2 regions of the Bradyrhizobium sp. MI1.7 genome follow, and region 1 is predicted to be linked to the other one. Evidence: riboswitches for the same ligand, from Rfam matches in the RefSeq annotation. Region 1 holds a riboswitch; the other holds the start of a gene.

Region 1 (15,593 bases):
TTTGTTTGCCAAAGCGGCATCAAGGCATCGCGCGCGGGAGCGACGGCAGACTGATCGTGGCGGAAGTGGGCGCCAGGCGACTGATCGAGATCGCGCCGGACGGCGGCAAGGTCACCGAGATCGCTGGCAATCTTCCGATCGGGCTGATGGGCGCACCCGGGAGCCTGCCCAGCAACATCCCGACCGGCGTCGCCATCGGCGCCTCCGGCGTCATCTACTTCTCCTCTGATATCGAGAACGCGATCTACAAGGTCACCAGGAAGTAGCGCGGAGGAAACCAGCCCGGTGGAACCGGCACGCGAGTTTGCCGGTTAAATGCTGACGGAAGCCGACCAACAGGAGGATCCCCATGCGGCGCCTCTCACGCGACGATGTCGTCAAGACAGTGGATCGGGCCGACGAATTCACCATCGCCCAGATCATCGGAACCGGCGCGACGGTCGAGGAACTCGCCGAAGCCCAGGCCTGGCTCGCCAATGACGAGCCGATGATCAATGATTTGCGCCCGCTGGCGCACGGACGCGTGCGCGAGCTTGTCGACATCCTGTCGGAGCTCGAAGAGGACAGCGACGAGCAAGGTCCAGCCGAACCCGGCTCAACATCCGCAGTCAGCTAGAGCGAACCTCGTCAAAGCAATTCGCCCCGGAGAGTTGGCCTCTCCGGGGCGATTTTTCGTTTTGCAGTGAGCGCGACGATCAGTTCAGCTTCCGCTTCGACACCGGCGCGTCGAACTGGGTGATTTCCGCGGTCTGCGGCGCCTTGCCGTTGAAGGTCAGGACGTTGCCTTCGGACGAGATCGCAACGTTGTCCCCGTCCTTGACGTCTCCAGCCAGGATCATCTCGGCAAGCGGATCCTGGAGGTAGCGCTGGACCACGCGCTTCAGCGGCCTTGCGCCGTAGGCGGGATCCCAGCCTTTCGCAGCAAGCCAGTCGCGGCCCGCGGCATCGAGCGTCAGCACGATCTTGCGATCGGTCAACAGCTTCTGCAGCCGGGCGAACTGGATCTCGACGATCCGGCCCATCTCGCTCCTCTGCAGGCGGTGGAACAGGATGATCTCGTCGACACGGTTCAGGAACTCGGGCCGGAAATGCCCACGCACCATTCCCATCACCTGTTCACGCACCGCTGAGGTGTCTTCGCCCTCCGGTTGATTCACCAAATACTCCGAACCGAGGTTCGAGGTCATGATGATCAGCGTGTTGCGGAAATCGACGGTGCGACCCTGGCCATCGGTCAGGCGGCCGTCGTCGAGCACCTGCAACAGGACGTTGAAGACGTCAGGATGCGCCTTCTCGATCTCGTCGAACAGCACCACCTGATAGGGCCGGCGCCGCACCGCTTCGGTGAGCGCGCCGCCCTCGTCATAGCCGACATAGCCGGGAGGCGCACCGATCAGCCGCGAGACCGAGTGCTTCTCCATGTACTCGGACATATCGAGGCGGACCATCGCGGTCTCGTCGTTGAACAGGTACTCCGCCAGCGCCTTGGTCAGCTCGGTCTTGCCGACGCCGGTGGGCCCCAGGAACATGAACGAGCCGGTCGGCCGGTTCGGATCCTGCAGGCCTGCGCGCGAACGGCGCACGGCGGTTGCGACCGCACGCACGGCCTCGGCCTGGCCGACGACGCGCTGTCCGAGCTGCTCCTCCATCTTCAGGAGCTTCTCCTTCTCGCCTTCCAGCATCTTGTCGACGGGCACGCCGGTCCAGCGCGAGACCACCTGCGCGATGTGGTTGGCGGTGACCGCCTCCTCCATCATATCGCCAGAGCCTTCACGCGCCTCGATATCGGCGAGCTGCTTCTCAAGCTGCGGGATCCGGCCATAGGCCAGCTCGCCGGCTTTCTGGAATTCGCCGCGCCGCTGTGCGTCGGCGAGATCGACGCGCAGCGCGTCCAGCTCTGACTTCAGCTTCTGGGCGTTGGAGAGCTTGTTCTTCTCTGCGCTCCAGCGCGACGTCAGGGCCGCGGATTTCTCTTCGAGTTCGATGAGCTCCTTCTGAAGCCCCTCGAGACGGGTCTTGGAGCCGAGATCGCTCTCCTTCTTGAGAGCTTCCTGCTCGATCTTGAGCCGGATGATCTCGCGGTCGAGCGAATCCAGCTCTTCCGGCTTGGAATCGACCTGCATCTTCAGCCGCGCAGCGGCCTCGTCCATGAGATCGATCGCCTTGTCCGGCAGGAAGCGGTCGGTGATGTAGCGGTTGGACAGCGTCGTCGCCGCCACGAGCGCGGAATCGGTGATCCGCACGCCGTGATGCTGCTCGTACTTGTCTTTCAACCCACGGAGGATCGAGATCGTGTCCTCGACGGAGGGCTCGCTCACGAAGATGGGCTGGAAGCGCCGCGCCAGTGCCGCATCTTTCTCGACGTGCTTCCGGTACTCGTCGAGCGTGGTGGCGCCGATGCAGTGCAGCTCGCCGCGCGCGAGCGCGGGCTTGAGCAGGTTGGACGCGTCCATCGCGCCGTCGCCCTTGCCGGCGCCGATCAGCGTATGCATCTCGTCGATGAACAGGATGAAATTGCCCTCGCTCGCGGTGACTTCCTGGAGCACGGCCTTCAGCCGCTCCTCGAACTCGCCGCGATATTTCGCACCCGCAATCAGCGCGCCGAGATCAAGCGAGAGCAGCTTCTTGTCCTGGAGGGTCTCGGGCACGTCGCCGTTGACGATGCGCAGCGCGAGGCCCTCGGCGATGGCGGTCTTGCCGACGCCGGGCTCACCGATCAGGACGGGATTGTTCTTGGTCCGGCGCGAGAGCACCTGGATGGTGCGGCGGATCTCCTCATCGCGGCCGATGACCGGATCGAGCTTGCCGTCGCGCGCAGCCTGGGTCAGGTCGCGGGCATATTTCTTCAACGCGTCATAGGCATTCTCGGCGGTCGCGGAGTCCGCCGTGCGGCCCTTGCGCAGCGCCTCGATCGCGGCATTGAGGTTTTGCGGGGTGACGCCGCCCTTGGCCAGGATCGCGCCGGCCTCGCTGGTCTTTTCCAGCGCGAGGCCGAGCAGCAGCCGCTCGACGGTGACAAAACTGTCGCCAGCCTTCTCGCCGGCCTTTTCGGCGGCGTCGAAAGTGCGGGCGAGCTCGGGCGCCAGATAGATCTGGCCGGCGCCGCCGCCGGAGACCTTCGGCACCTTGTTGAGGGCATCCTCGGTCGCCTTCAGGATGGCGCGGGAATTGCCGCCGGCGCGGTCGATCAGACCAGCAGCGAGGCCCTCATTGTCGTCCAGCAGAACTTTCAGGACGTGCAGCGTCGAAAACTGCTGATGCCCCTCGCGCACCGCAAGCGATTGCGCGGACTGAACGAAGCCCCTGGAGCGTTCGGTATATTTGTCGATGTTCATGTCTTTTCTTTCCCTCGGCCTGCCCCTGGAGCCCTCTAAGGCACTCCAAACGGCATCTTCATTGGGTTTCCGCTGGACGCGTTGACGTTCCTCAACCGGCAGCGGTCGTTAGCAGCCGGCGCTGGCGCCGGCCTGACCCAGATGTGGGAAGCTTGGCCTCGGATCGGAAGAGGCGCGTTCACAATTTCGTGCACGGGTCCGCCTGCTTGGCGCCAGCAGGTCGAATCCCTTAAGTAGCGACATGACAGCCAGCCAGACTGCCGAAATCACAGGCCTTTACCGTTACCCGATCAAGGGCCTGACGCCGGAATCCCTGCCCCGGGTCCCCTTGCGGATCGGCCAGACCCTGCCCGCCGACCGCCGCTACGCCATCGAGAACGGACCCAGCGGCTTCGATCCGGAGGCGCCGGCCTGGAAGCCGAAAATCCAGTTCCTGATGCTGGCGCGTAATGAGCGGCTGGCGTCCCTCGACAGCCGGTTCGAGGACGCGACCAACCGCCTGACCATCCGCAAGGACGGCCAGATCGTCGCCAGCGGGGACATCGAGACCACTGCCGGGCGCGCCGCCATCGAGGATTATTTCACGGAGAATTTTCAGCCGGAGCTGAAGGGCCCGCCAAAAGTTCTGTCCGGCCGCGACCACAGCTTTTCCGACGTCGCCCGCAAGGTCGTATCGATCATCAATCTCGACAGCGTCCGGGCGATCGAGACCATGCTCGGCGGCGCCGCAGTCAATCCACTGCGCTTCCGCGCCAATCTCTACGTGAAGGGCTGGCCGGCCTGGTCCGAGCTCGACCTCGTCGGCGAGACACTGGCGATCGGCGAGGCCCGGCTCAAGGTGGTCAAGCGCATCGTCCGCTGCCCGGCGGTCAACGTCGATCCCAAGACCGCGCAGCGCGATCTCGAGATACCGCCGACGCTCTCGCGCAATCTCGGCCACATGGATTGCGGCATCTATGCCGAGGTCATCGCCGACGGCGAGATCGGCGTCGGTGACGCGATCGCGGTGGAAGCGCCGAAGCTGGTGTGAGCCGTCCGACGCTGCCGTAGGGTGGGCAAAGCGAAAGCGTGCCCACCACTCCGGTCCATCGAACTCCGCTGCACCGCCGGTGGGCACGGCGCTTGCGCGCCTTTGCCCACCCTACGGCTCCGTCGTCAGTTCGGCATCACATACGCATAGATCCGGCCGCGAGAGACCGGCGCCTCGCGAACACGATTGCCGTTGTTGCCGGAGATCATGATCGGATTGCCCTGCGCGTCCACGCCGGTGATGATGCCGACATGGCCGCCCCGGCGACCGCGCGACATGACCGCGATGGCGCCGACCTGCGGACCGGAGACGCGCGTGCCGTAGCGCGCGAACGAGCTCGCCATGTCGGAGCCGGTGCCCTGATGGCCGGTATGCTGCAGCACCATGTTCATGAAGCGCGCGCACCACAGGCTGCCGCGCCCGGTCGGATTGCCGCCGATATAACGGCGCGCCTCGGACACGAGGCCCGATCCGCCGCCGAAGCCGCCACCGCTATTGGCCATTCCAGGATTGGTCATTCCGTTGTTGGCCATGCCGCCGACATTGGCGTTCGGATTGTAGCTCGCCTGGGTGTCGGCGAAGCCGCTCGCCTGCAACTGCGCCGCGCCGCGCTCGAAGCGCGAGCTGCGGGCATGGTGGCGATAATGACGGTAATGATGATGTCTGGCGTGGTGCACGTAAGCGTGCCGCTCTGCGCTATGACGATGATGCGGCCGCGCTGAGGCCGGAGAAACGAACGCGGCAACCGCCGCGAAGAAAATCGCCAGCGCGACAACACAACGCGACAGGCGAGACGCAAACAACTCCAACATACTTCATCCTTCTTGACACCCCACTTCCCCAATCGGCCCGTGCGATGGCCGGCATCCGTCTGGCCGTTAAGCCGCCGGATGTGGCGAGAAAAAGACGCCACGCCCGCGAATAGCTGCGATGATTTTGTGCCGGTGCTGGCTTGAGGCTGCCGCATTGCGGACAACAACGTTAACTGCAATTCTCCAAAGGCGGCTTGAAGAGAGGGAAACAGTTAATGCCCCACGCCACGACCAGGGACGACGTCCGCATCTATTTCGAAGAAGCGGGTCAGGGAACGCCGATTATTTTTCTGCATGAGTTCGCGGCCGACTACACCAATTGGGAGCCGCAGATGCGCTACTTCTCGCGCGGCCATCGCTGCATCACCTATTCCGCGCGCGGCTACACGCCGTCGGACGTACCTGATGGCGAGGTCTACACCTACAAGCATTTCTACACCGACGCGCTCGCGGTGCTCGATCATCTCAAGATCGAGCGCGCGCATCTCGTCGGCCTGTCGATGGGCGCCTATTCGTCACTCCAGATCGGGTTGAACTCGCCGCAGCGCGCGCTGTCGATGACGCTGGCCGGCGTGGGCTCAGGATCGGAGATCGAGAATCTCGACAACTGGCGCAAGCAGTGCCGCGCCAATGCCGAGCAGTTCGAGACGCTCGGCTCCGCCGAGGTCGCAAAGGTCACGCGCGAGGCGCCGAGCCGGATTCCGTTCCTGGTGAAGGACCCGCGCGGCCACGCCGATTTCTACGCCGCGCTGGCGCGCCACGATGCCAAGGGCTCCGCGAACACGATGCGCGGCTTCCAGGGCGGCAGGCCATCGATTTACACGATGCCGGATGCCATTCGAGGTGTGGCAACGCCCGCGCTGATCATCTGCGGCGACGAAGACGATCCCTGCGTCGAGGCAAGCCTGTTCTTGAAGAAGCACCTGCCCGCGGCGGGCCTCGCGATGTTTCCGAAATCAGGCCACGTGCTCAATCTCGAAGAACCCGCGCTGTTCAACGAGAGCGTGGAGCGGTTCGTGACGCTGGTGGAAGCCGGGCGCTGGCCGGTGCGCGATCCGCGGTCGCTGGCGGCGCATTAGACTGCCAGTCGCTGTCATTCCGGGATGCGCCGACAGGCACAGGCCCGGAATGACGGAAACTACTTCCCCTGCCCGCGCGTGAGCAAGAACACGCCCTGCTCGCCGAACATGTTCCACACCCACCACGGCAATCGCAGCCGCAACGGACGGCCGTAGAGATCCAGCGCCTCGGCGCGCTCCATCTTGACGTGGATCGCGTCGCAGAGCTCGACGAAATCCTTGATGGTGCAGAAATGGATGTTGGCGGTGTCGTACCAGGTCGCCGGCAGATTCTCGGTGCGCGGCATGTGGCCGCCGACCAGGAGCTGGAGTCGCATCTTCCAGAAGCCGAAATTCGGGAACGACACGATGGCGCGGCGGCCGATGCGCAGCAGATTCTCCAGCACGACCCGCGGCTGCCGCGTCGCCTGCAGCGTCTGCGACAGGATGACGTAATCGAAGGCGTCGTCGGGATAGTTGACGAGATCGGTGTCGGCATCGCCCTGCACCACCGCGAGGCCCTTGGCGACGCAGCGATTGACGCCCTCGCGCGACAGCTCGATGCCGCGCCCGTCGATGCCGCGGGTCTCCAGAAGCTGGAGCAAATCGCCCTCGCCGCAGCCGACGTCGAGCACTTTCGAGCCGGGCTTGACCATCTCGGCGACCAGCAGATGATCGGCGCGAAACTGGCCGGACTGCTCCGTCGCAACGCCGCCCAGCGGCAGCACTTCCTGCACAGACATCGCTAGCCGTCCTTGTCAGTCAATCCTGGCGGTGAGCCCGCGCGCCTTCCCTGCCGATTGCAGAAAGGCACGGGCGATATCGAAGAATTCGGGCACGTCGAGCAGGAAGGCGTCATGGCCGCGATCGGTCTCGATCTCGGCGAACGACACCCGCGCGCTCGACGCGTTCAGTGCATGCACCAGCGCGCGCGATTCCGAAGTCGGGAACAGCCAGTCGCTGGTGAAGGAGACCACGCAGAAGCGCGTCTCGATGCCCGCGAACGCTTTCGCCAGCACGCCGCCGTGGTCGCCGGCGATGTCGAAATAATCCATCGCACGGGTCAGATAGAGATAGGAGTTGGCGTCGAACCGCTCGACGAAGGACGAGCCCTGGTAGCGCAGATAGCTCTCGACCTGGAAATCGGCGTCGAACGAGAAGGTCGGCAGCTCGCGGTCCTGCATGCGGCGGCCGAACTTGCGATGCAGCGCGGCGTCGGAGAGATAGGTGATGTGCGCGGCCATCCGTGCCACCGCAAGTCCGCGATGCGGATGGATGCCCTGATCCGTGTAGCGGCCGTTGTGCCAGTCGGGATCGGCCATCACCGCCTGGCGACCGAGCTCGTGGAAAGCGATGTTCTGCGCCGAGTGCCGCGTCGCGCAGGCAATCGCCAGCGCGGAGTACACGCGCTTGGGATAGGCCGCGGTCCATTGCAGCACCTGCATGCCGCCCATCGAGCCGCCGACCACCGCGAACAACGTGTCGATGCCGAGCCGGTCGATCAGCATCGCCTGCGCGCGCACCATGTCGGGAATGGTGATGACAGGGAAATCCAGGCCCCACACCTTGCCGGTGGCGGGATTGATCGAGGCCGGCCCGGTCGAGCCCATGCAGCCGCCGATCACGTTGGCGCAAATGATGAAGTAGTGCTGAGGATCAAGAGGTCGGCCGGGACCGACCAGCGTCTCCCACCAGCCCGACTTGCCGGTGACGGGATGCACGTTGGCGACATGCTGATCTCCCGTCAGCGCATGGCAGATCAGCACCGCGTTGGAGCGATCGGCGTTGAGCTCGCCATAGGTCTGGTAGGCGATCTGGAACGGGGTGAGATCGATGCCGCAATCGAGCCGCAGCGGTTGCTCGGCGCCGAACTGCGCGACCTGCGAATTCGGATGATCCGCCTCATGCGACCGGTCGTCGGCACTGATCGCGGGACTCGGCACGGGCTTCACGCCAACCATCATCGACCTCGTTTGCGGCACCCGTCAGGCTGCCGCTGGAATCAGGCCATGAAAAACCCGGCCTGAACGATAGGTTCGGCCGGGATCGGAAGCGTCCCCGGCCTGTTTAGCGAGTTTTTTAACGTGGCTGCAAGCCGGCCGGCTCAAATGACCACGGAACGGGCAAAAGCTACTGTCTTGGGCGGTTTTCGTCAAGTCACGGTCCGGATTAGCCAAATTCATCCCTGAAAGGCCGGCCGAAAAGGCCCGGTTTCCCTTTGCATTTCTCTTTGCTTTCGCCGCGCCGACTGCCTAATCAGGACGTCGATCGCAGCGGATCCGGCCTTGCCGATGGGCCTTGGCCGACCCGCATTGGAACGCCTCTCACCAGCATCTCGCAGATATGTCCCAACGTCCGCCCGCGCCACCATCGCTCCAGGAATTGCGCAAGGAGATCGACGCGATCGACGAGGGCATGCATCGTCTCCTGATGCAGCGCGGCGACATCATCGACCGCCTGATCCAGGTGAAGCAGACCCAGGAGGTCGGCTCGGCGTTCCGCCCGGCGCGCGAGGCCGCCATGATGCGTGACATCGTCCAGCGTCATCGCGGCATCCTGCCGCTCGACACGGTCGAGAGCATCTGGCGCGTCATCATCTCGACGTTCACTTACGTCCAAGCGCCGTTCTCCGTGCATGCCGACATCTCGGTGAGCGAGCCGGCGATGCGCGATTCCGTGCGCTTCCATTTCGGCTTCACGGTACCTTACGTCGCGCATTTCAGCGCGCAGGCCGCGGTCGAAGCGGTGGCGAAGTCCAAAGGCGACCTGGCGCTGGTCTCGGCGACCTCGAGCCGCACGCCATGGTGGCTGGAGCTGGAAGCAGACGGCGCGCCGAAGATTATCGCGCGGATGCCCTTCGTCGAGCGCGCCGACCATCCGGCCGCGCTGCCGGTGTTCGCGATCTCCCGCGTCGCCGACAGCGCCGTGGTGACGGAGGTCGAGACCTTCAGCGTGCGCGTGTCCGGGTGGAACGCCGAGGTCGCGCGCGCCCTGTCGCCGCTCGCCGAGATCGTGGCAGTGCCCGATACCGCCTTCGACGGCGCAGCGCTGCTGGTCTCGGTCACGAGCGCGACCAGCATCGACAAGATCAAGGCTGCCCTGATCGAAGCGGGGGCCTCGGTGCGCTCCACGGCCCTCGTCGGCAGCCACGCAACGCGCTATACGGTGCCCTCGACCGGGTCGAAATCGTAGATCGCGAACCGCCTAAAGCTACTTCCGGAGTTGAAGATGTCCCGCCCCGTGCCGAATCCCGGCATTCTCGATATTGCGCCCTACACGCCCGGCAAGAGCCCGGTGGCTGAGCCGGGCCGCAAGGTGTTCAAGCTCTCGGCCAACGAGACGCCGTTCGGGCCCTCGCCCAAGGCGATCGAGGCGTTCAGGAACGTGGCGGCGCATCTGGAAGACTATCCGGAAGGAACCTCGCGCGTGCTGCGCGAAGCGATCGGGCGCTCTTTCGGGCTCGACCCCAACCGCATCATCTGCGGCGCCGGCTCGGACGAGATCCTCAATCTGCTCGCCCACACCTATCTCAGCCACGGCGACGAGGCGATCTCGACCACGCACGGCTTCCTGGTCTACCCGATCGCGACTATGGCGGTCGGCGCCAAGAACGTGGTCGCGCAGGAGACCAACCTCACCTGCAATGTCGACGCCATCCTCAAGGCGGTGACGCCGAAGACAAAGCTGGTCTGGCTCGCCAATCCCAACAATCCGACCGGCACCTATGTGCCGTTCGACGAGGTCAAGCGGCTGCGCGCCGGCCTGCCGTCGCACGTGCTGCTGGTGCTCGATGCCGCCTATTCCGATTACGTCTCGCGCAACGACTACGAGATGGGGATCGAGCTCGTCGCCACCACCGAGAACACCGTGGTGACGCACACCTTCTCCAAGATCCACGGCCTCGCCGCGCTGCGCGTCGGCTGGATGTTCGGTCCGGAGCACATCATCGACGCGGTCAACCGCATCCGCGGTCCCTTCAACGTGTCGACGCCGGCGATGTATGCCGCGGTCGCGGCGATCGAGGACACTGCGCACCAGGCGATGTCGAAGCAGTTCACCGAGACCTGGCGCAACTGGCTCTCCGAGGAGATCGGCAAGCTCGGACTGAAGGTGACGCCGGGCGTCGCCAATTTCGTACTGATCCACTTCCCGGAAAATGGCAAGACCGCGGACGAGGCCGACGCATATCTTACCAAGCGCGGGCTGGTGTTGCGCGCGCTGAAGAACTACCGCCTGCCGCATTCGCTGCGCATGACCATCGGCACCGAGGAGGCCAACCGCCTCGTCGTCGAGGGCCTGCGCGACTTCATGGCCGGCAAATGAGCACCACACCGCACTTCCAGCGCGTTGCGCTGATCGGCTTCGGCCTGATCGGCGGCTCGATCGCGCGCGCTGCGAAGCTCCAGGGCTTGGCCTCCGAGATCGTCACCACCGCGCGCTCGGAGAAGACGCGCGCGCGGGTGCTGGAGCTCGGCATCGTCGACCAGGTCGTGGCGACCAATGCGGAAGCGGTGAAGGATGCCGATCTCGTCATCCTCTGCATTCCCGTCGGTGCCTGCGGGCCGGTGGCGCAGGAGATCGCGGCGCATCTCAAGCCGGGCGCGATCGTCTCCGACGTCGGCTCGGTCAAGGGCGCGATCGTCAGGGACATGGCGCCGCATCTGCCGAAGACCATTCATTTCGTGCCGGCGCATCCCGTCGCGGGCACCGAGCATTCGGGTCCCGATTCCGGTTTCGCCGAGCTCTTCATCAACCGCTGGTGCATCCTGACGCCGCCGGAAGGCGTCGATGCGGCGGCCACCGATCGTCTGCGCGCGTTCTGGGCGGCGATGGGCGCCAAGGTCGAGATCATGACGCCGGATCATCATGATCTCGTGCTCGCGATCACCAGCCATCTGCCGCATCTGATCGCCTACACCATCGTCGGCACCGCCGACGAGCTGGCGCAGGTGACGGAGTCCGAGGTGATTAAGTTCTCGGCCGGCGGCTTCCGCGATTTCACCCGCATCGCCGCGTCCGACCCGACGATGTGGCGCGACGTCTTCCTCGCCAACAAGGAGGCCGTGCTGGAGATGCTCGGCACCTTCACCGAGGATCTCGCCAAGCTTACCCGCGCGATCCGCCGCGGCGACGGCGAGGCGCTGTTCGACCACTTCACCCGCACCCGCGCCATCCGCCGCGGCATCGTCGAGATCGGCCAGGATTCGGCAGCGCCGGATTTCGGCCGGCCGCATGCGCAGCTCGGCAAGAAGCCGTAACGTTCAAGTAGCCCGGATGGAGCGCAAGCGTAATCCGGGATCTCTTTCAGCGCGGCGCGACCTGCCCCGGATTGCGCTTCGCTCCATCCGGGCTACGGGAGACACCTAATAAAGCGGTGGAATCTGCCCGACCTTGACCGGGCCGAGCAGCACGGCGCCGTCGACGAACTTCAGCGGGAAGCTGCGGGCCTTCTTGCCTTCGAGCGTGCTCTCGGTGCCGATCGAATTGATGCCGGCCGCAACGCCGGCATTGGCGTTCTGCTTGATGACCTTGCCGAGGCCGGGAACGGCGCGGTCGAGGGCGCCGAACAGATTGTTGAGGTCCTGCGACTTCACGCCCGGCGCAACGCGGTCGAGGGTTGCCTGCGGCACCCCCTCCTCCAGCATCTTGTCGATGCCGAGCGCCGGGATCACGCGCTCGAGGCCGGTCACGGTCATCTGCAATTCGCCGTCGAGTCGGCCATTGGCCGAGAGGCCGAGCGTGCCGGCCGCAACCGCGATCATCTCGCCCTGCTGGACGCGCGACTGCACGATCTCGATGTGACCGCCGGCGGCCTGGATCTCGCGGAAGCGTTGCGGCCACGGCTTTGGGGTGAGGTCGGAGAGGCCCGTGATCTTCGCACGCGTGTCCGCCTCGAACGGCTCGGCGAGCAAGGGATGAACGCCCTGGATGCTGCCCTGCGCGACGTGCAGCACGGTCTCGATCACAGGATGATCCGACCGCGACCCGTCTGCGAGGCGACCGTGCAGCTCGACCTGCTTGGCGCGCGCGAGCGGCACCTGCACGCTGCCGTCGAGACGATTGATGACGGGATCGTCGAACACGATGGAGGCGCGATCCGGCACCGCCGGCAGGCCGAACACGCTGCTGCGGCCCTTGCTCCAATTCACCACGAAGGTGTTTTGCGTGACGCCGTCGGTGAGCGTCGCCGGCGCGGAGAATTCGGCGATGACGCGCTTGGGATCGTAGACTTGGGCGACGACCAGGATGTTGTCGAGCTTCGCCGTGAACGGCGTCTTGCTGGCGTTCTGCGACACCAGGGCGACGCTGGCGCCGGAGCACTGGACCTCGAAGCGGAACGGGAAGCCGGCGATCGAGCGCTTGGCGCAATCGTAGATGCGGCCGGACTTGGCCTCCTGCGCCCGCCAGGCGTCTGCGGCGATTTCGGCCTGCGAGGCCGCATAGAACCAGAAACAGCTCCACGCGACGGCGAGGATCAGGAGGATAATGGGGGCGATGAAAAGGCCCCAGCGGGGGCGGCGGCCTGTGGCAACGGTCATATCTGACATGCGGCGACCCTTTGACCCCAGATTTTGTCAAATGTAAGCGGGGTTCGGCCGCGCCGAAAGGCCGAGAATTCACTTCGCTTGGGGGCGTCGTTCTGGTAGCCGTGCCCGAAATGTCGGAAATCACCCTCCCCTCCGTCACCACAGCCAAGGGCGACCTCTGGGTGTTCGGCTATGGCTCGCTGATGTGGCGGCCGGGCTTCGAATTCAGGGAACGCGTCCCGGCGCGGCTGGTCGGCGAGCACCGCGCGCTCTGCGTCTACTCCTTCGTGCATCGCGGCACGCCGGAGCAGCCGGGCCTGGTGCTCGGGCTCGACCGCGGCGGCGCCTGCCGCGGCATTGCTTTTCGCGTCGCCGAGAAGGACCGCGCCGACGTCGTCGCCTATCTGCGGGCGCGCGAGCAGGTCACGTCCGTCTATCGCGAGGTGATGCGCTCGGTGTGGCTTGAGAACGATGCGCGACAGCGCGTCTCCGCGCTCGCCTATGTCGTCGACCGCGGCCACGTCCAATATGCCGGCCGACTCTCGTTCGCCGACCAGCATCGCCATGTCGTCCAGGGCCATGGCCAGTCCGGCGCCAACCGCGACTACGTGACGGCAACGGTGAAGGCGATCGAGGCCGAAGGTTTTCGCGACACGCAATTGCATAAGCTCGCGACCATGCTGCATGGTGATGCGCATTCCCTGCACGCGCCGGCTCCCGCCGAAGATCGAGAGAACCGCTAGCTCTGCGACGGAGCGTAGCTCGGCGACGAGCCGATCAACTGCTCCTGCTCTTTCCGGCCCGCTTCGACGAGGCGAGCGGTCGCGTCTTCGATGGCGGTTTGCACGCGCGAGAGAAACTCGTCTTTCGGCAGGCCTGATGGCAGCGGATCGAGGAACTCGACCACCAGCGTGCCGGGATAGCGCATGAAGGTGCGGCGCGGCCAGAACAGGCCGGAATTGAGCGCGATCGGCAGGCACCGCACGCCGCAGGACGAATAGATCTGCGCAAAGCCGGTCTTGTAATCGGGCGCGGCGCCGGGCGCCCGGCGTGTGCCTTCCGGAAAGATCACGAGCTGCCCGCCTGCGCGCACCGCGTCGCGCGCCCGCCGCGTCATGTCCAGCAGCGCCTTCACGCCGGCCTTGCGGTCGATCGCGATCATTCCGGTCTTGACCAGGAACTGGCCGAACACCGGGATCTGCATGAGCTGACGCTTGAGAATGAAGATCGGACGGTTGAAGAAGCCCGGCAGCACGAAGGTCTCCCAGAACGACTGATGCTTCGCCGCGATCACCAGCGGCCCTGCCGGGATCTTCTCCTGCCCGCGGAATTCGACCTTGATGTTGCAGATCACGCGCATCAGGAACAGCGTCGCCTTCGCCCACCATTGCGCGACCGTCAGCATGGCGCGCGGCGGCAATGCGAAGGTCGGCAGCGCCACGATCGCGAGGCATACGAGCACAGCATAGAACAGCACGTTGAAGAGGAGCGAGCGCAGGAAAATCAAAAACATCGATGGTCCGATCAATTGGCCTGTGCCGTGGCGGGCCGCTTCGGCGCCACGCCAGCAGGCTGCTCCGACATCTCGGGCGAAAGGTCAATCCCGAAATCCTCCAGCCGCACCCTCAGCTCGGCGGCGATGTATTTGACGTATTCGGACAGGAGCAGCCGCAAGGTGGAGGCCGAGGTCCACCACGGCTCCTCACGCCATTTTTCGCCGACCACTGCGAACGGGATCAGTGTGGTTTCCGGCATCGCATGCGAGAACTCCACCAGCGCGCGCGGCATGTGATAGTTCGAGGTGACGACGATCAGCGATCTGAAGCCGCGCCCCTCGGCCCAGCGCCGCGCTTCCGCCGCGTTGCCGCGGGTCGAGACCGCGGTGCGGTCGAGATCGACACAGCAATGCATGAAGGACTGGTTCTCCGGCAGCGTCCGGGAGATGTCGCTCGCCGTCGAGGTCGGGTGCACGCCAGAGATCAGGAGCCGCTTGCCGTAGCCGGCCGCCAGGAGCTCCATCGCATCCGACACCCGCGAGGAGCCGCCGGTCAGGACCACGATGCCGTCCGCCTTGCGGTCCGGCGCGATCTCAGCGCCGCGCAATTGCGCCAGGAAGGCGATGAAGCCCGCCGCCGCGCCGACGAAGACGAACGCGATCGTCGATACCAATGCCGCGCGCAGCCAGCCGCGCGGCAATTTCGGCGATCGATCGTCGGTCGGCGAGGTCATATGATGTCGGTGATCCCTTCCCCGGATGATTTTAGGACGTTTTGAGGCGAAGTGGAGTCCGGTTTATCGGGCTCAATCGACATCATTCAGCGTCGCGAACAGCGTCTGGCGCGAGGCAACCGCGGTGATGGCGCCGATCAGCACCGCCTGCACGGCGAGCACGATGTAGCCCGACGGCCGCAGCGAGAAGGTGCCGAGCAGGGCTGCGAACTGGTCGCCGACGGGGGTCCCGGAAAACCAGCCGGCGATCGACTCGGAGAAGCCGAACACCAGCATGGCGGCGCCGCCGCCGATCACGCCGCCCTCCAGGCCCAGCCTGAGGAAGTGACGCAGAAAGCGGTTGGCGATGTACCGGTCGCCGGCACCGACGAAATGCAGGACCTCGACGATCGGTTGGTTCGCCGCCATGGCGCCGCGGGTCGCGAACGAGACCGAGATGATGGTCGCGATGATGACGAGGGCGAGGATGCCGATGCCGGCGAGGACGGTGGCGTTGGTCATCGAGCGCATCCGCTCGATCCAGGCGCGGTGATCGTCGACGCTGGCGCTTGGTGCGGCCTGGGTCACGCGCGCGCGCAAGGCGCCGAGATCGAGCGGCGTGC
Region 2 (15,593 bases), on a different contig from region 1:
CGCCTCGGCGAGACAAAAGATTCCGGCACGCTCCTCGGTAACGGTCATCTCGCCATGACCATCGACCAGGGTCCCGACATGAGCCGCTACCAGGGTCTGGTCGCGCTCGACGGTGGCAGCCTGGAAGATGCCGCCCACGAATACTTCCTGCGCTCCGAGCAGATCCCGACGCGCGTGCGTCTAGCCGTCGGCGAGGAGTGGCGCTCGAACGACGGCGGCAAGCATCGCTGGCGCGCCGGCGGCATGCTGATGCAGTTCCTGCCGAAGGCGCCCGAGCGCGCGCGTCAGGCCGATTTGCATCCCGGCGATGCGCCCGAAGGCGCGGAGGTGCATGCTGTCGCCGAAGACGACGCCTGGGTCGAGGCGCGTTCGCTGGTCGAGACCGTCGAGGACGTCGAGCTGATCGACCCCGAACTCTCCGGCGAGCGGCTGCTGTTCCGCCTGTTCCACGAGCGCGGCGTGCGCGTGTTCAATCCGCTGGTTCTGAAGGCGCAATGCTCCTGCTCGCGCGACGCGGTTGGTGCGATGCTGAAGAGCTTCTCGCCCGACGACCGCGCCGCGATGGTCAAGGACGACAAGGTCGTCGTGACCTGCGAATTCTGCTCGTCGGTGTACCAGTTCACGCCGCACGAGGCGGGCGTGGAAGACGCGTAGGCGTCGCATCCTCCGTCGTTGCAAGCCACACACTCGGTGTCATCGCCCGACTTGATCGGGCGATCCAGTACTCCGAAACTGTTGTGATGGATTCGAAAAGCCGCGGCGTACTGGATGCCCCGGTCAAGGCCGGGGCATGACAGTTGTGGGTGTTCGCACGAAATCGCCTGCCCCTAGTTCAACACCCGCTTGTTGTCCGGGCTGTCCAGCGAGAACGTCGGCACATCGATCTCGAAGCGTTCGCCGCTTTCGCTGACCATCTGGTAGCGGCCGGTCATGAAGCCCGAGGCGGTCGCGAGCGGCACGCCGGAGGTGTATTCGAAGCGCTCGCCGGGAGCCAGGGTCGGCTGCTCGCCGACGACGCCCTCGCCCCTGACCTCCTGCTGGCGGCCGGTGGCGTCGGTGATGATCCAGTGCCGCGTCTTCAGCTGCACGGTTTCGTCGCCGGAATTGGTGATGACGATGGTGTAGGACCAGAAATAGCGGGAGCGGTCAGCCGACGACTGCTCCGGAACAAAGTTCGGCTCGACGGTCACTTCGATCTGGCGGGTCACGGCGCGATACATGGCTGCCATCATAACGAAAACCCGGCCGGGAACCAACGCCCGCAGGCGGTTTTGGTGACATCGTGCCGCCAGAATTGCCGAGGAAGTAGACCCAATGTGATCCGGCCGCTTTGCGAGACGACGGCCGGACCTGTACACTCCATGACACGTCGCGATTTGCGGAAGGGTTTCGAACCCCCGATGACCATTGCCGACCAAGTGACGGGATCGACGATCGCGGGAACCGGCAAGCCTGCGGAGGCCAGACCTGCGGAGGCGAAGCTGCGCTCCGCCGCGCCGGCCATCACGCTGCCCGCCATCGGCGAGCGCGAGCTCCGGCTCGACCTGTTCCGCGGGCTCGCACTGTGGCTGATCTTCGTCGACCATCTGCCGCCGAGCCTTTTGACCTGGTTCACGATCCGCAATTACGGCTTCAGCGACGCCACCGAGATCTTCATCTTCATCTCCGGCTACACCGCGGCGTTCGTCTACGGTCGTGCCATGCTCGAAAGCGGCTTCGTCGTCGCTACCGCGCGCATCCTGCGGCGCGTCTGGCAGATCTATGTCGCCCACGTCTTTCTGTTCACGATCTTCCTCGCCGAAATCTCCTACGTTGCGACCAGGTTCGAGAACCCGCTCTACACCGAAGAGATGGGCATCATGGATTTCCTCAAGCAGCCCGACGTCACGATCGTGCAGGCGCTGCTGCTGCGCTTTCGTCCGGTCAACATGGACGTGCTGCCGCTCTATATCGTGCTGATGCTGGCGCTGCCCTTGATCTTGTGGCTGATGAAATGGCGGCCCGACGTGACGCTCGGCCTCTCGGTTCTGCTCTACGCGGTGACCTGGGAATACGACCTGTATCTGTCGGCCTATCCGAACGGCTTCTGGGCGTTCAATCCCTTCGCCTGGCAATTGCTTTTCGTATTCGGCGCATGGTGTGCGCTCGGAGGTGCGCGACGCATGTCGCGCATCCTGGCGTCCCGCGTCACGATGTGGATATCGATCGCCTATCTGGTCGCGGCGTTCTACGTGACGCTGACCTGGTATGTGCCGCAGCTCTCCCACTTCATGCCGAGGCGGCTCGAGCAGTGGATGTATCCGATCGACAAGGCCGATCTCGACGTGCTGCGCTTCACGCATTTCCTGGCGTTCGCCGCACTCACCGTTCGCTTCCTGCCCCGGGAATGGCCGGGCCTGAAATCGCCCTGGCTGCGGCCGCTGATCCTCTGCGGCCAGCATTCCCTGGAGATCTTCTGCCTCGGCGTCTTCCTCGCCTTCGCCGGCCATTTCATCCTGGCCGAAGTCTCCGGCGGCGCAGCCATGCATGCGCTGATTAGTCTCTCCGGAATCCTGATCATGTGGGGCGTTGCCTGGGTGATTTCGTGGTACAAGCGCGTGGCTGACAAGAGCGGTGCGAAAACCAAAAACGCCGTCGGCAGCGCCGATCTGGCGGGAGGGGGCTGATGAAGGCGAAGGTTCTCCTGAGCCTGGTCCTGCTGTGCGGTAACCTCGCCGCGCCCCTGGCGCGCGCGGGCGATGCCGTGCCGGCTGCTCCGGCCGCGCCCCCGGCCTGCGAATTGCCATCCTATCTGCTCACCACTGAAAGCCAGCTTCCGAGGGTCGCCGATGCCATCAAGGCCGGCAAACCGCTCGAAATCCTGGTCATTGGCAGCCGTTCGACCACGATTCCGGCCTCGGAGGACAGCTCCTACCCGGCGCGCATGCAGGCCATCCTGCAGGACAGGCTGCTGCCGTCGGAGACCGTGCACGTCTCCGTAGAAATACAGAGCAAGAAGACGGCCGAGGAGGCGGCCGCGACCTTCGTTAAGCTGATGGAAGCAAAAAGGCCTACTTTGGTCATCTGGCAGACCGGGACTGTGGATGCTATCCGAGCGATTGATCCCGATGATTTTCGCGGGGCGGTGACCGAAGGGGTTTCCGCGCTGCAAAAAGCAGGGGCTGACGTTGTGTTGATGAACTTGCAGTACAGCCCGCGTACCGAAACCATGATCTCGGTGCCGCCCTATCTCGACAATATGCGGGTGGTGGCGCAGGAGCATGACATCCCGCTGTTCGACCGTTTCGCGATCATGCGGCAGTGGAATGATCAGGGTCAGTTCGACCTGTTCAGCCCGTCCCGTGGGCCAGAGCTGGCGAAACAGGTCCATGACTGCCTTGGCCGGGCGTTGGCACAGTTTGTGATCGACGCAGCCCATCTGGGGCCGGCCCAGCAGCAAAATTGAGGTCTAGCGTTAATGAGTTCTCTCCGCCCTTTTTGGTTGACGGCATGGCTGGCTGCGCCCGCGGCGGCTCTGCTGCTCCTGACGCCGATGTCGCTGGCACCAGTGCAGGCGCAGGCCACGCAGGCAACGCCCGCGCCGCAGCAGGCCGCTAGTCCGGCTTCCGCTTCGCCCTCCCAGACCACCGTCGCCGCGACGTCCCACGAGCAGCGCGGCGTGACCGCCCGCGCCATCGACAAGGTGAAGCAGGTCGCGAAATCCGCCGGGGACATTTTCAGCCGCGTGCCCTGCCTCACGCCGAAGGGTGGCTCGAAGGCGATGGGCTCGCTGCCGCATGTCGCGGGCAAGCTCGTCGCCGGCAAACCCGTCGTGATCGTCGCGTTCGGCTCGTCGTCGACGGCGGGCTATGGCGCGAGCTCGCCCGATTTCAACTATCCGAACCGTCTCGCCGCGCAGCTCCGCCGGCAATATCCGACCGCCGACATCACCGTGATCAACGCCGGCGTCGGCGGCGAGGACGCGCCCGAGATGATGAAGCGCCTCCAGAAGGAGGTGATCGACGTGCATCCGGATCTCGTGATCTGGCAGGTCGGCACCAATGCGGTGCTGCGCAATCTCGATCCCGGTGACACCGCCAAGATGGTCGAGGACGGCATCTCCCGCATCCAGGCCGCTGGCGGCGCCGACATCGTGCTGGTCGATCCGCAATATTCGCCAGCCGTCAACCAGCGCAAGGAGAGCGCCGGCAAGATGGTGCACCTGCTCGGGAAGGTCGCCGAGCTCCGTCACGTCGGCATCTTCCCCCGCTTCGAGGTGATGCGCGACTGGCACGAGAATCAATCGATCCCGGTCGAGAGTTTCGTGATCGCCGACGGCCTGCATATGAACGATTGGGGCTATGCCTGCTTCGCGCAGATCCTCGGCGACGACATCATCCGCTCCGTCGGCCAGATCAAGCTCGGCGTCAACGTGCCCGCGGACGTGCGAACGTATCGGCCGATGTAGGCTCGGTGCCGTAGGGTGGGCAAAGGCGCGCTCTTCGCGCGCCGTGCCCACCATCTATCGGCGATATGATCGTGAATGGTGGGCACGCTTCCGCCTTCGCTCTTCGAGCTACGGCGGACAAGTCGCTTTGCCCACCCTACAAGAGCCCAATCGCCTCACGCCTTCTCCAGCGCCGCGGTCAGATCCTCGATCAGATCGTCCACATGCTCGAGCCCCGCCGAGAAGCGGATGAAGCCCTCGCTGATGCCGAGCGCGGCGCGGTCTTCCGGCTTGAGGCGCTGATGCGTCGTGGTCGCCGGATGCGTGACGAGGCTCTTGGCATCGCCGAGATTGTTCGAGATTTTTGCAAGCTTGAGCTCGTTGAGCACGCGGAACGCACCCTGCTTGCCGCCCTTGACCTCGAAGCCGACCAGCGTCGAGCCGCCGCGCATCTGCTTCTTCACGAGAGCTGCCTGCGGATGATCGGCGCGGCCGGGATAGACCAGCCGCGAAATCTTCGGATGGCTCGCCAGCACGTCGGCGATGCGTCCCGCCGTCTCGGTCTGCGCGCGCACGCGTACGCCCAGCGTTTCCAGGCCCTTGAGCAGGACCCATGCGTTGAACGGCGAGATCGACGGGCCGGTCTGGCGCATGAAATTGTGGATGTGCTCGGCGATGAACGCTTCCGACGACAGGATGATGCCGCCGAGACAACGGCCCTGGCCGTCGATGTGCTTGGTCGCGGAATAGACGACGACGTCTGCCCCTAGCGCGAGCGGGCTCTGCCAGATCGGCGTCGCGAACACGTTGTCGACGACGAGCCGCGCGCCGCCGCTGTGCGCGATCTCGGCGATCCCTGGAATGTCGAGCACGTCGAGCGTCGGGTTGGTCGGGCTCTCCAGGAAAAACGTCTTGGTGTTCGGCCTCAAGGCGCGCTGCCACTGGTCGAGATCGGCTCCGTCGACCAGCGTGGTCTCGATGCCGTAGCGTGGCAAGAGATCCTGAATGACGTAGAGACACGAGCCGAACAGGGCACGGGAGGCCACCACATGATCGCCGGCCTTCAGCGGCGCCAGGATCGCGGTCGTCACCGCGGCCATGCCGGTCGCCGCCGAGCGGGCGGCTTCGGCGCCTTCGAGCTCGATCATGCGGCGCTCGAACATCGAGATGGTCGGGTTGGAATAGCGCGAATAGATGAAGCCGGGGTCCTCGCCCTTGAACCGCGCCTCGCACTCCTCGGCGCTGTTGTAGACGTAGCCCTGGGTCAGGAACAGCGCCTCCGACGTCTCGCCATATTGCGAGCGCAGGGTGCCGGAATGGACCAGTCGGGTTTCGGGACGGTATTGCGTGGTGGACGCCGGGGACTTCGACATAGGACCTCCTCTGCGTGACCATCGAAAATGGTCACAAAAAACCGGCCTGGATAACTTCCACGGGCCGGGATCACAGAGGTCCCCGGCCTGTTTAGCGACTTATTTAACGTGGCTGCAAGCCGGCCGGCTCAAATCACCACGGGATAAGTGATGCTCATATTCCGCAATGGCCTTTCCGTCAAGGCGTCCATCGGATAGCCGTAAAAGGCTGCTATTTCCCGCATGTCCGGATGCATTTGACCCCTGACGAGGACCCCCGGTTGAGCTTCACGGTTGCCGCCGACGCCAATGGTATCCTGCCCGACCGCATGATCGCGGCGATGGCGAAGGCGGGCCTCATCCTGCCCGCTTATGACTTCGTCGAAAGCCAGATCCAGCCGGCGAGCCTCGACCTTCGCCTCGGCGACATCGCGTATCGCGTTCGCGCCAGCTTCCTGCCGGGTCCCGGCGCGACCGTCGCCGAGCGCATCGACGAGTTGAAGCTGCACGAGTTCAGCCTCGCCGATGGCGCGGTGCTGGAGACCAACTGCGTCTACATCGTGCCGCTCCTGGAAAGCCTGGCGCTGCCGCCGGAGATCGTCGCCGCCGCCAACCCGAAAAGCTCGACCGGCCGGCTCGATGTCTTCACCCGCGTCATCGCCGACGGCACCCGCCGCTTCGACATGATCGGCGCCGGCTATCACGGCCCGCTCTACGCCGAGATCAGCCCGAAGACGTTTCCGGTGCTGGTCAGTGAGGGCTCGCGCTTGAGTCAGGTGCGCTTCCGCACCGGAGATGCGATCCTCAACATCGACGAGCTCGAGGCGCTGCATGCGACTGAGCGTCTCGTCGATCTCGATGATGCCGATCTCACCGGCGGCGTCGCCGTCTCCGTCGATCTCTCCGGCGAGAAGGCCAACGGCTTCGTCGGCTATCGCGCCAAGCGCCACACCGGTGTCGTCGACGTCGACCGCCGCTCCGGCTATGCGGTGGAGGATTTCTGGGAACCGATCTCGGCGCGTCCCGACGGCAGCCTGATCCTCGATCCCGGCGAGTTCTACATCCTCGCCTCCAAGGAAGCCGTGCAGGTGCCGCCCGATTACGCCGCGGAGATGGTGCCGTTCGATCCCCTGGTCGGCGAGTTCCGCGTGCACTATGCCGGCTTCTTCGATCCCGGCTTCGGCTATGCCGGCGCTGGCGGGCAGGGATCGCGCGCCGTGCTCGAAGTGCGCTCGCGCGAGGTGCCGTTCATCCTCGAGCACGGCCAGATCGTCGGCCGTCTCGTCTACGAGAAAATGCTGTCGCGCCCCGACGCGATGTACGGCCAGCGCATCGGCTCGAACTACCAGGCGCAGGGGCTCAAACTATCGAAGCATTTTCGGGTGTAGCTACACACCCTACTGTCATGCCCCGGCTTGACCGGGGCATCCAGTACGCCGCAGCCTCTCGATTGACTACTGCCGGGATGCAAGCTGAAATCCGGCTGCATGCGAGGTGGCGAGATGAGTGTTCAATCCGAACTCGACGCAAGGATCGTCGACGACGTCGCGGACGCGCTGATCTATTCGGATCGCTCCGGCACCATCACGCGCTGGAATCGCGCATCGACCACACTGTTCGGCTTCTCGGCGGACGAGGCGCTCGGCCAGAACCTCGATCTGATCATTCCCGAACATCTGCGTGCCGCGCACTGGAAGGGCTTCGAAGCTGCGCTTGCCACCGGGGCGATGAAGCTCGCGGGCAGGCCGACGCTGACCCGCGCGTTGCACAAGAGCGGACGCAAGCTCTACATCGAGATGACCTTCGCGCTGGTGCGCGATGCCGGTGGTGCCGTGGTCGGATCGGTCGCGATGGCGCGCGACGTCACCGAACGCGTCGAGCGCGAGCGCGCGGCCAGGCTTGCGCAAAATTCGTGATGCGGAATTGACGGGCTGGCGTGCAGGGCGCTCTGCTTGAGCGTCAGGTTGCCTCGTACAGGGCGCAGTGACACACTCGATCAAAACAACGATCGGGAGCGAACATGACCGCCGCAACAGACGCAGCAGAGGAAGCGCAATGGAAGCGCTGGCGTGCGGTCGCCGACCTCTATCACGCCTATTTCACCGGACTCATCCTCACCGTCGTCACACGGCGCGGCACGGCGGATGCTGCCGAATTCGTCTTCCGCGTGTTTCGCCGCCAGCAGCAGGAGCGCTTCCTGCCGGGGCTCGAAAAGCTCGGTCTCAGTCATCTGCCGCCTGCGGTGGCCGCCGCGCAATATCACTATCTCTCCAACTGGATCGGCGGCGTGCATGTCGAGTACATGTATGAGAGCGATCGCAAAGCCTGGATCCGCTATCCGCCGCCGCGCTGGATCTGGAAGGGCACCGCGATCTGCGGCGTGCCGGGTGAGGTCAGCCGCGCGATGCTGCGCGGCTGGCACGCCAACAATGGCGTCGCGCTCGGCGATACCAGGCTCGGCTTCGTCTGCACCAAGCAGAGCGTCGACGGTCAGGATGGGCTCGAAGGCTATTATTATCAGTACGACCACCCGCTCGAGCTGGATCAGCGCCTGGTCTTCGCGCGTCATCTGGAAGCGCCGCTGTTCGATGCGAAGAGTGCGCCTGCGCTACCTGTTTCGAGCTGGCCAAAACCGCGGCTGGAAAAAGCCTATCGCAACTACGCGATGGAATATGTGCGCACCGCCGCGCCCGTGATGGTGCAATTGTTCGGCCCGGAAGACGCCGGCTATCTCCTGCACCTCACCGGCAAGCTGATCGGGATGCAGTATTTTGACGAGGTCGCGGCGGCACTGTCCATGAGCCGCGGTGGCGCCAGCGAGTTCGCAGCGTTCCTGAATGCGCTGATTGCCGCGCAGGATGACTCTGCCGAGACGACCGCGTCAGAAGGCACGTTTGAATTTCGTCAGCAGAGCTGGAAGCTGATGGATGACGTCGCCGACTATCATCGCGCCTGCACCAAGGTGCTGGAAGGGTTGTTCGAGGGGCTCGCTGCCGGATGCGGGCGGCACATCGGCGTGCACCTGCGCCCGACAGCGGGCGGTCGGCCGCCGCTGGTGTGGACCATTGAGTAATTCCACCACTTGAAATGCGCTGCCGCAGGGCACGCCTGCATCCGGCGCAGGAGGAATCGGCAATTGCCGTGCTAAGCCTGTCGCCGCGCCTTCCGCGCGACGAAATTTATTGGCACACCTACGCATTGCCGCGCCGCGAATGGCCTGCGCCCGGGAGAGGACATGTCCGACATCGCCGAAATCCCGGTCGATGAACAAGAGCGTCCGTTGCCGCCGCCTCCGCGGCCGGTACGAAGCGCGCTGATGGACGGGCCGATTCTGCGCACGCTGCTCGGCCTCGCCTGGCCGAACGTGGTCGCGCTGTCGGCCGGCACCTGTGTGGTGATCGCGGAGACCTCCTATATCGGCCGGCTCGGCGTCGAGGCGCTGGCGGCAATGGCGCTGGTGTTTCCGACAGTGATCCTGACCATGACCATGTCCGGCGGGGCCATGGGCGGCGCCGTGGCGTCGGCCATCGCGCGGGCGCTCGGCGCAGGCGACCGCGAGCGCGCCGGCACGCTCGCCGCACATGCGCTGCTGATCGGCATCACCTTCGGCCTCGTCTTCATGCTGGGCATGCTGATCTTCGGGCCGCGCGTTCTGGAAATGCTCGGCGGACGGGGGGATGTGCTGACGCATGCGGTCGCCTACACACAGGTGTTTTTTGGCGGGGCCGTGCTGCCGTGGCTGCTCAACACCATGGCGGGCGTGTTGCGCGGCACCGGCAACATGAAGCTGCCCTCGCTGTTGATGCTGAATTCCGCGGTCATGCAGGTTGTGCTTGGCGGCACGCTGGGCCTCGGGCTCGGGCCCGTGCCGCAGTTCGGCATGCGCGGCGTCGCGGCCGGCTCGCTGATCGCCTATTCCGTGAATATCTGCGTGATGGGCTGGTACCTGTTATCCGGCCGCGCCCGAATCGTGCCGAAACTGCGCGGGCTTCGCGTTCAATGGGCGATGTTCTTCGATATCCTGAAGGTCGGCGCCATCGCCTGCTTCTCGCCGCTGCAATCGGTGCTGACGATCTCGATCTTCACCCACATGCTGGCAAAGTTCGGCACTGCGATCCTCGCCGGCTACGGCATCGGCGCGCGGCTGGAATTTTTGCTGACCTCGATCGCGTTCTCGTTCGGCATCGCTTCGGTGCCGATGATCGGCATGGCGATCGGCGCGGTGCGCATCGCGCGCGCCCGGCGCATCGCCTGGATCGCCGGTGCGAGCGCGTTCGTCGCCGTCGGCGCGCCGGCGTGCCTCGTCGCGCTGTTCCCGGATCTCTGGGTCAACATCTTCACCGACAGCGCAACGGTGCGTGCGACCAGCCATCAATATCTGTCGACGGTGGCGCCGTTCTACGCCTTCATCGGGCTCGCCTCGACAATGTATTTCTCGTCGCAGGGCGCGGCCAAGGTGATCGGGCCGGTGCTGGCGCAGACCGCGCGCCTGATCTACATCGCGGCGATCGGCTGGTGGCTGTCGACGCACGACGCCACCGCGCAGAGCTTCTTCTGGCTGGCCGCGAGCTCGATGGTCGTGCTCGGCCTGCTCTCGAGCTCCAGCGTGGTGCTGACACGCTGGGGGCCGCGCGAGAGCAAGCCTGCGATCAGGCCGGCTCTGTCGGCTGCCGATTAGCGGTGCCTGTGGCGGCGATGGCCGCCACCGCCGCCGACATTGGCGAGCCGCATCAGCTGCGGAATCATCGCCATCATGTCGCCGCCGCCGGAACCACCCAGCATACCCATGATGTCGCCGCCACCCATGCCGCCCATTCCGGTCGGCATGTAGCCGCCTGCGCCCATCGGCGTGTAGCCGCCGTAGTTCGGCGCGCCGAAGCCACCGCCGAAATTGCCGCCACTCAGGCTGCCGCCGCCCCCCATCATGCCGCCGAGCCCGCCGCCGCCGTTCTCCATCATGCGGCTCATCATCGGACCCATGGTCTGCATCAGCATGGCGAAGCGGCGCTTGCCCATCTTCGCCTTCATCATCTCCAGCATCGGCGCCATCTGGGTCATCATGTCCTCGCCGCCGGCGCCTCCGCCGCCGAGGAACTGCGCCTTTGCCGGCGCGCTCGAGATCGAAAACAGCAGCAGCACGGCGGCCGCCTGGCAGATCACCTTATCCGCACCTCTCATGGCCTGCTCCTCGCGTGCGTGGCTCCGCCGGGAGAGCGGAGCCAACCGGACGCACGCGGCCATGGTTAGGGCCGGCGAGGGCAGGGCTCTGTGCGAAAGATCACGCAGCCACGGCCGGGAACGCCCGGTGTATTGCGGCGACGGCGTCCCTGGTCTGCCCCTGGACATAAGCCGCAAGCTCGTTCGGCAGCATGTCGATGATCCAGACAAGGCGGCAGCTCGCCTCGCCCTCGGCGATCACCTGCACCGAGGCGCTGTAATGCCTGAGCCGCTCGTTGTTGATGGCGTAGACCAGCCGCTGCCGCGCATCGTCGCAATCGACCAGCACCTCGCGCGCCACTGATCCATTGGCGAAGGTGACGATGCGTGCATCACCGTCGAGCGTGCAGGCGGTGACGAAGCCCGGCGCCAGCCGCTGAGGCAGCGCGCCGAAATCGCGTACGGCGTCCCAGACGTCGCGGGCGGGAACGGGGAGGGGGATGTCGTTGTGGATGGAGGCCATGAAGGTGTCCTTGATTGAGAGGTTCGTGGGTGGGCAAAGGCGCGCTCTTCGCGCGTCGTGCCCACCATTCATCGGCACAGTCGCACGCGATGGTGGGCACGCTTCCGCCTTCGCTCTTCGAGCTACGGCGGACAAGTCGCTTTGCCCACCCTGCGAGTGCTCGTGCGCGGCGGGCTCACACGCAAACCGCCTCGATGTTGTTGCCATCGGGATCAATCAGGAACGCCGCGTAGTAGGTCGGGCTATAGTCCTTGCGCGGGCCGGCGCCGCCATTGTCACGGCCGTCGCTCTTCAAGCCTTCGCTGTGGAATGCCTTGACCGCATCATGGTCCTTGGCGCGAAACGCGATATGCGCGCCGTCGGCCTTGCGTCCCTTGTTCAGGTGCAGCCAGAGCGCCGGCTCGCCCTTCGGCCCGAAGCCCGCATAGCCGTCGCCGCTCGAGCACAGGGCGTAGCCGAGCGGCGCCAGCACCGCGGTGTAGAAGCGCGTGGCGGCGTCGAGGTCGGCAACACGCAGTCCGATGTGGTCGTACATGATCGTCTCCATTGCAAAGCGCGCCGCAACTGGCGCGCGCCGGAGACGACCCTATTCAGTTGAGGGTCGCGCGCTCTTGGAGAATCTTGCGCTCGCCCTTCGACGCCTGCCGGAACTTCGTCGGCGACACGCCGGCGGCGCGATGGAAGGTGCGGACGAAATTGGAGAGATCGCCGAAGCCGACGTCATAGGCGATGTCGGTGACCGCGATGTCATCATCTGTCAGCAGCCGCGCCGCATGGCGTAGCCGCGAGCGCACCAGATATTGATGCGGGGTGACGCCGAGCACGGCCGAGAACAGCCGCAGGAAATGGAACGGGCTGAGGCCCGCCTGCCGCGCCGCCTGTTCGAGGTCGACCTCGGCATGCGAGTTGGCGTCGATCCACAGCGCGGCTTCGACTGCGCGGCGGCGGTCGCGTGCGGTGGGCGTGGCCGGCTTGCGCGCCTTGCCCGAGACGACATCGATGAAGCGGCCGGCCAGAATTTGACCGACCTCGTCGAGACCGAGGTCGCTGTTGCCATCTGCCGCCGTCTGGGCGAGCTCGCCCAGCACCATCAGCTCGGGCAGCGGCGGTGTCGCGCCGACCTGCCAGATCTCGCGCCGTCCCCCGAGGGCATCGACCAGGTCCTCGCTGAAGAAGAAGCCCAGGCAGACGTCGCCGCTGACGTGCTCATGCGTGCAGGTGTATTCCTCGCGTGGAGCGCCGACCAGCATCGAGCCCGCCACCAGCTCGAAGAAGCCGGCGCGGCACTGGCAGCCGAAGCTGCCGGAGCGGACATAGGCAATGGAATGCCCGGTGCGGCACTCCGCGAACGGCTTGTCGTCCGGTCCCGCATCGCAGCGAAACTCCGAGACCGTCATCGATTGCGTGGTCAGCAGCGTGGTCGCATCCATGCCACCTATCTAGGCATGGTCCGGACAAGTGTGTAGCGGTTGTCCGACAAGATCATGCCCAAAAAAACAAAGCTAAGGTGCGATTCCGATCGCGCCTTAGCTGGGCCTCGGTGGCGCAACGGGCAGCAGCACCTCGAACAGCGTCTTGCTCGCGACCGGATGGGCGCCCTCGAGCGCCAGCAGCCGCCGCTTGGAGATCACCCCGCCGTAAGGCGAGAGTCGGTCGGCGTAATTGCCGGCCTCCAGCACCCGGTGACAGGGCACGATCAGCATGTAGGGATTTTTGGCGATCGCCTGCGCCACCGAATGCGCGGCGCCGGAGGCGCCCAGCGCCTTGGCGATCTCGTGATAGGTGCGGGTCTCCCCGCGCGGAATGGCGCAGGCGGCTTCATAAACGCGCCGATGGAAGCCGGGGACGCCGCCGGCGTCCAGGCTGACCTCGGAAAAATCAGGGTCGCCGCCCTGCAGCAAGCCTGCGATGCCCTCGATCGCAAGCTCGGCATTCAGCGGAGGCTGCTGCTCGCGCGCCTCGGGATGGACCGCGAAAATCCGGCGGCGGGTATCGATCTCCCGCGCCTCCGGCAATTGCACGGCGACCACGCCGGTGCTGCTCCAGACGATGCCGCAGCGCCCTATGGCCGTGTTGAATATCGTGTAGCCACGCCCCAGCATGCACACGCCCCACTCAGTGCACGTCTCTCCCCAGACGCGCGATCATAACACCGCCACAATCCGGCGCACCTGGAATCTTACTGAAACGTTAAGAAGCGTCCGGCCGGGTGCGCCAAACCGCTTGGCGGGAGGCGCCGTCTCGGCTAATCAGAGCGGGCGCTGCATGCGCATAAGCGGGCGTAGTTCAATGGTAGAACGGCAGCTTCCCAAGCTGCATACGAGGGTTCGATTCCCTTCGCCCGCTCCATTCAAAAATTGATGGCCGCTGATTTGGCGTGTTGGATGTTTCTCCGACCCATGGCCACGTTCATCTTGGCGTATCCGGATGCATGAAGGGGCCAAAGATCCGCCAAATGGCGTCGGTCTCCCCAGCGTCGGTTAAAGTGGCCAATTTTTGGCGATGGCAATTCTTGGTGATGTAACGGATCACCGCTCGCGCTGCATTTCAGAATGGAGCGGCTTATTCATCCCGACGACACGAGATCACCCTGAGGGATGCTATGCGCTCTCGCAGTTCGGCGCGGCTGCGTATCGTGAAAGACTGCTGGCGCAGTTTTGATTGCCTGTTGTGCAGCGGCGCAGCCAACGACGCTCAATCTGATCCTTCATCTGATCCTTCGCGGCTGCATCAAGCGTTCGTCATCTAGGGGCACTAAACTTGCCTTGGACAGCAGGGACTCATTGGTGCCGCGTTTCTGTTTCTGATTGTCGTGCAAAACATTCGGGTCCGGCCTGTTGCCGGGCAAACGGAGGCATTGATGACAAATTCAGCACCTGTTTTCACCGCTGGCGGTGGCAGCGACGATGCGTTCACGCGCGTGTCGACCAGCGCAACCGGGGCGCAGGCGGATGGCGCGAGTGTCCAGGCAGCGTTCTCGCCCGACGGCACGAAAGTGGCGTTCGCATCCTATGCCGACAATCTGGTGCCCGGCGATACCAACGGTGCACCCGACGTCTTCGTGAAGGACCTTTCGACCGGGGCGATCACGCTCGTGTCGACCGATGCCAGCGGGGTTCAGCTGGGTGGCTACCAGCCGATTTTTTCGCCCGATGGCACCAAGCTGGCGTTCGCAACGGGCGTCGACATCTTCGTGAAGGACCTGGCCACCGGTGCCCTCACGCGCGTATCGACGAGTGCCAGTGGGGAGCAGGCGGACGGCTTATCGACCACCAACCCGATATTCTCGCCTGATGGCACCAAGGTTGCGTTCTATTCCGATGCCGACAATCTCGTGCCTGATGATACCGACCACGTGCGCGACATCTTCGTGAAGGACCTGACCACTGGCGCGATAACGCTCATAGCGCCCAGTCCATACAACGGAGGACCCGGCGGCGGCGGGCTTGAGAATGGCTTTACCTCCCCCCCTCGTTCTCGCCCGATGGCACCAAAATCGTGTTCGGGTCGGCCACAGTGCGCGGCGACACCACCGAGATCTACATCAAGGACCTTTCCACCGGGGCCACCACACTGGTGTCGGAGAGCGCCAGCGGCGCTCGTGGGGATCGCGGCAGCTTCGACCCGGTGTTCTCGCCAGATGGCACCAAGGTGGCGTTCTATACCTTTGCCGACAATCTTGTGCCGGGTAGTTCTAACAACCTAATCGGCAACATCGTCATTAAGGATCTGACCACAGGCGCGGTCACGCTGGTATCGACCGATGCCGACGGAGTCCCGCAGAACAACGGCGAAGCCCAGAAACCCGTGTTCTCGCCTGATGGCACCAAGATTGCGTTCTATTCCAGTGCCACCAATCTCGTGCCGGGTGTCAATGCCGATCAGGTCGTCTATGTGAAGGACCTGGCCACGGGTGCCATCACGGCCGTCTCGACCAATGGGGGCAGGCCGTGGGAATTCGGAGGCGGCAGCCGGCTTCCCGTGTTCTCGCCTGATGGCACCAAGGTGGCATTCGAGTCTTTATCCAGCATTCTGGTGCCGGGCGATACCAACCATACCTACGACATCTTTGTAAGAGATCTTACTACGCCTTCCTTCACCGCAGCGAAGCTGACGGACAATGGCGCTGCCCATG

Evidence for each region. Region 1 has a riboswitch for S-adenosylmethionine ahead of metX (homoserine O-acetyltransferase MetX). Riboswitches for the same ligand answer to the same signal wherever they lie in the genome.
Region 2: it holds a riboswitch for S-adenosylmethionine, as region 1 does, so the genes downstream of both, AC0L3X_RS33900 (O-succinylhomoserine sulfhydrylase) here and metX (homoserine O-acetyltransferase MetX) in region 1, are expected to answer to the same signal.

What each region holds. Positions count from the first base shown of each region.
Region 1 covers NZ_JBVVPO010000081.1:15,615-31,207, reverse strand. Annotated here, with positions in the region: partial or broken gene AC0L3X_RS40655 (hypothetical protein) at 12-266, shown strand; gene AC0L3X_RS40650 (hypothetical protein) at 350-616, shown strand; gene clpB (ATP-dependent chaperone ClpB) at 696-3,335, opposite strand; gene AC0L3X_RS40640 (MOSC domain-containing protein) at 3,577-4,365, shown strand; gene AC0L3X_RS40635 (NlpC/P60 family protein) at 4,491-5,177, opposite strand; gene AC0L3X_RS40630 (alpha/beta fold hydrolase) at 5,393-6,256, shown strand; gene metW (methionine biosynthesis protein MetW) at 6,316-6,978, opposite strand; gene metX (homoserine O-acetyltransferase MetX) at 6,994-8,196, opposite strand; SAM riboswitch at 8,282-8,361, opposite strand; gene AC0L3X_RS40615 (chorismate mutase) at 8,579-9,427, shown strand; gene AC0L3X_RS40610 (pyridoxal phosphate-dependent aminotransferase) at 9,464-10,558, shown strand; gene AC0L3X_RS40605 (prephenate/arogenate dehydrogenase family protein) at 10,555-11,493, shown strand; gene AC0L3X_RS40600 (DUF2125 domain-containing protein) at 11,599-12,783, opposite strand; gene AC0L3X_RS40595 (gamma-glutamylcyclotransferase) at 12,894-13,505, shown strand; gene AC0L3X_RS40590 (lysophospholipid acyltransferase family protein) at 13,502-14,275, opposite strand; gene AC0L3X_RS40585 (YdcF family protein) at 14,287-14,991, opposite strand; gene AC0L3X_RS40580 (cell division protein FtsX) at 15,064-15,593, opposite strand, start outside.
Region 2 covers NZ_JBVVPO010000051.1:46,432-62,024, reverse strand. Annotated here, with positions in the region: gene AC0L3X_RS33925 (Hsp33 family molecular chaperone) at 1-654, shown strand, start outside; gene apaG (Co2+/Mg2+ efflux protein ApaG) at 828-1,220, opposite strand; gene AC0L3X_RS33915 (OpgC domain-containing protein) at 1,401-2,666, shown strand; gene AC0L3X_RS33910 (SGNH/GDSL hydrolase family protein) at 2,666-3,445, shown strand; gene AC0L3X_RS33905 (SGNH/GDSL hydrolase family protein) at 3,458-4,447, shown strand; gene AC0L3X_RS33900 (O-succinylhomoserine sulfhydrylase) at 4,603-5,799, opposite strand; SAM riboswitch at 5,870-5,949, opposite strand; gene AC0L3X_RS33895 (2'-deoxycytidine 5'-triphosphate deaminase) at 6,030-7,166, shown strand; gene AC0L3X_RS33890 (PAS domain-containing protein) at 7,281-7,694, shown strand; gene AC0L3X_RS33885 (hypothetical protein) at 7,799-8,851, shown strand; gene AC0L3X_RS33880 (MATE family efflux transporter) at 9,014-10,456, shown strand; gene AC0L3X_RS33875 (hypothetical protein) at 10,453-10,956, opposite strand; gene AC0L3X_RS33870 (SRPBCC family protein) at 11,057-11,458, opposite strand; gene AC0L3X_RS33865 (VOC family protein) at 11,634-11,993, opposite strand; gene AC0L3X_RS33860 (helix-turn-helix transcriptional regulator) at 12,049-12,888, opposite strand; gene AC0L3X_RS33855 (methylated-DNA--[protein]-cysteine S-methyltransferase) at 12,985-13,560, opposite strand; tRNA gene AC0L3X_RS33850 (tRNA-Gly) at 13,734-13,807, shown strand; partial or broken gene AC0L3X_RS33845 (TolB family protein) at 14,319-14,738, shown strand; gene AC0L3X_RS33840 (VCBS domain-containing protein) at 14,975-15,593, shown strand, end outside.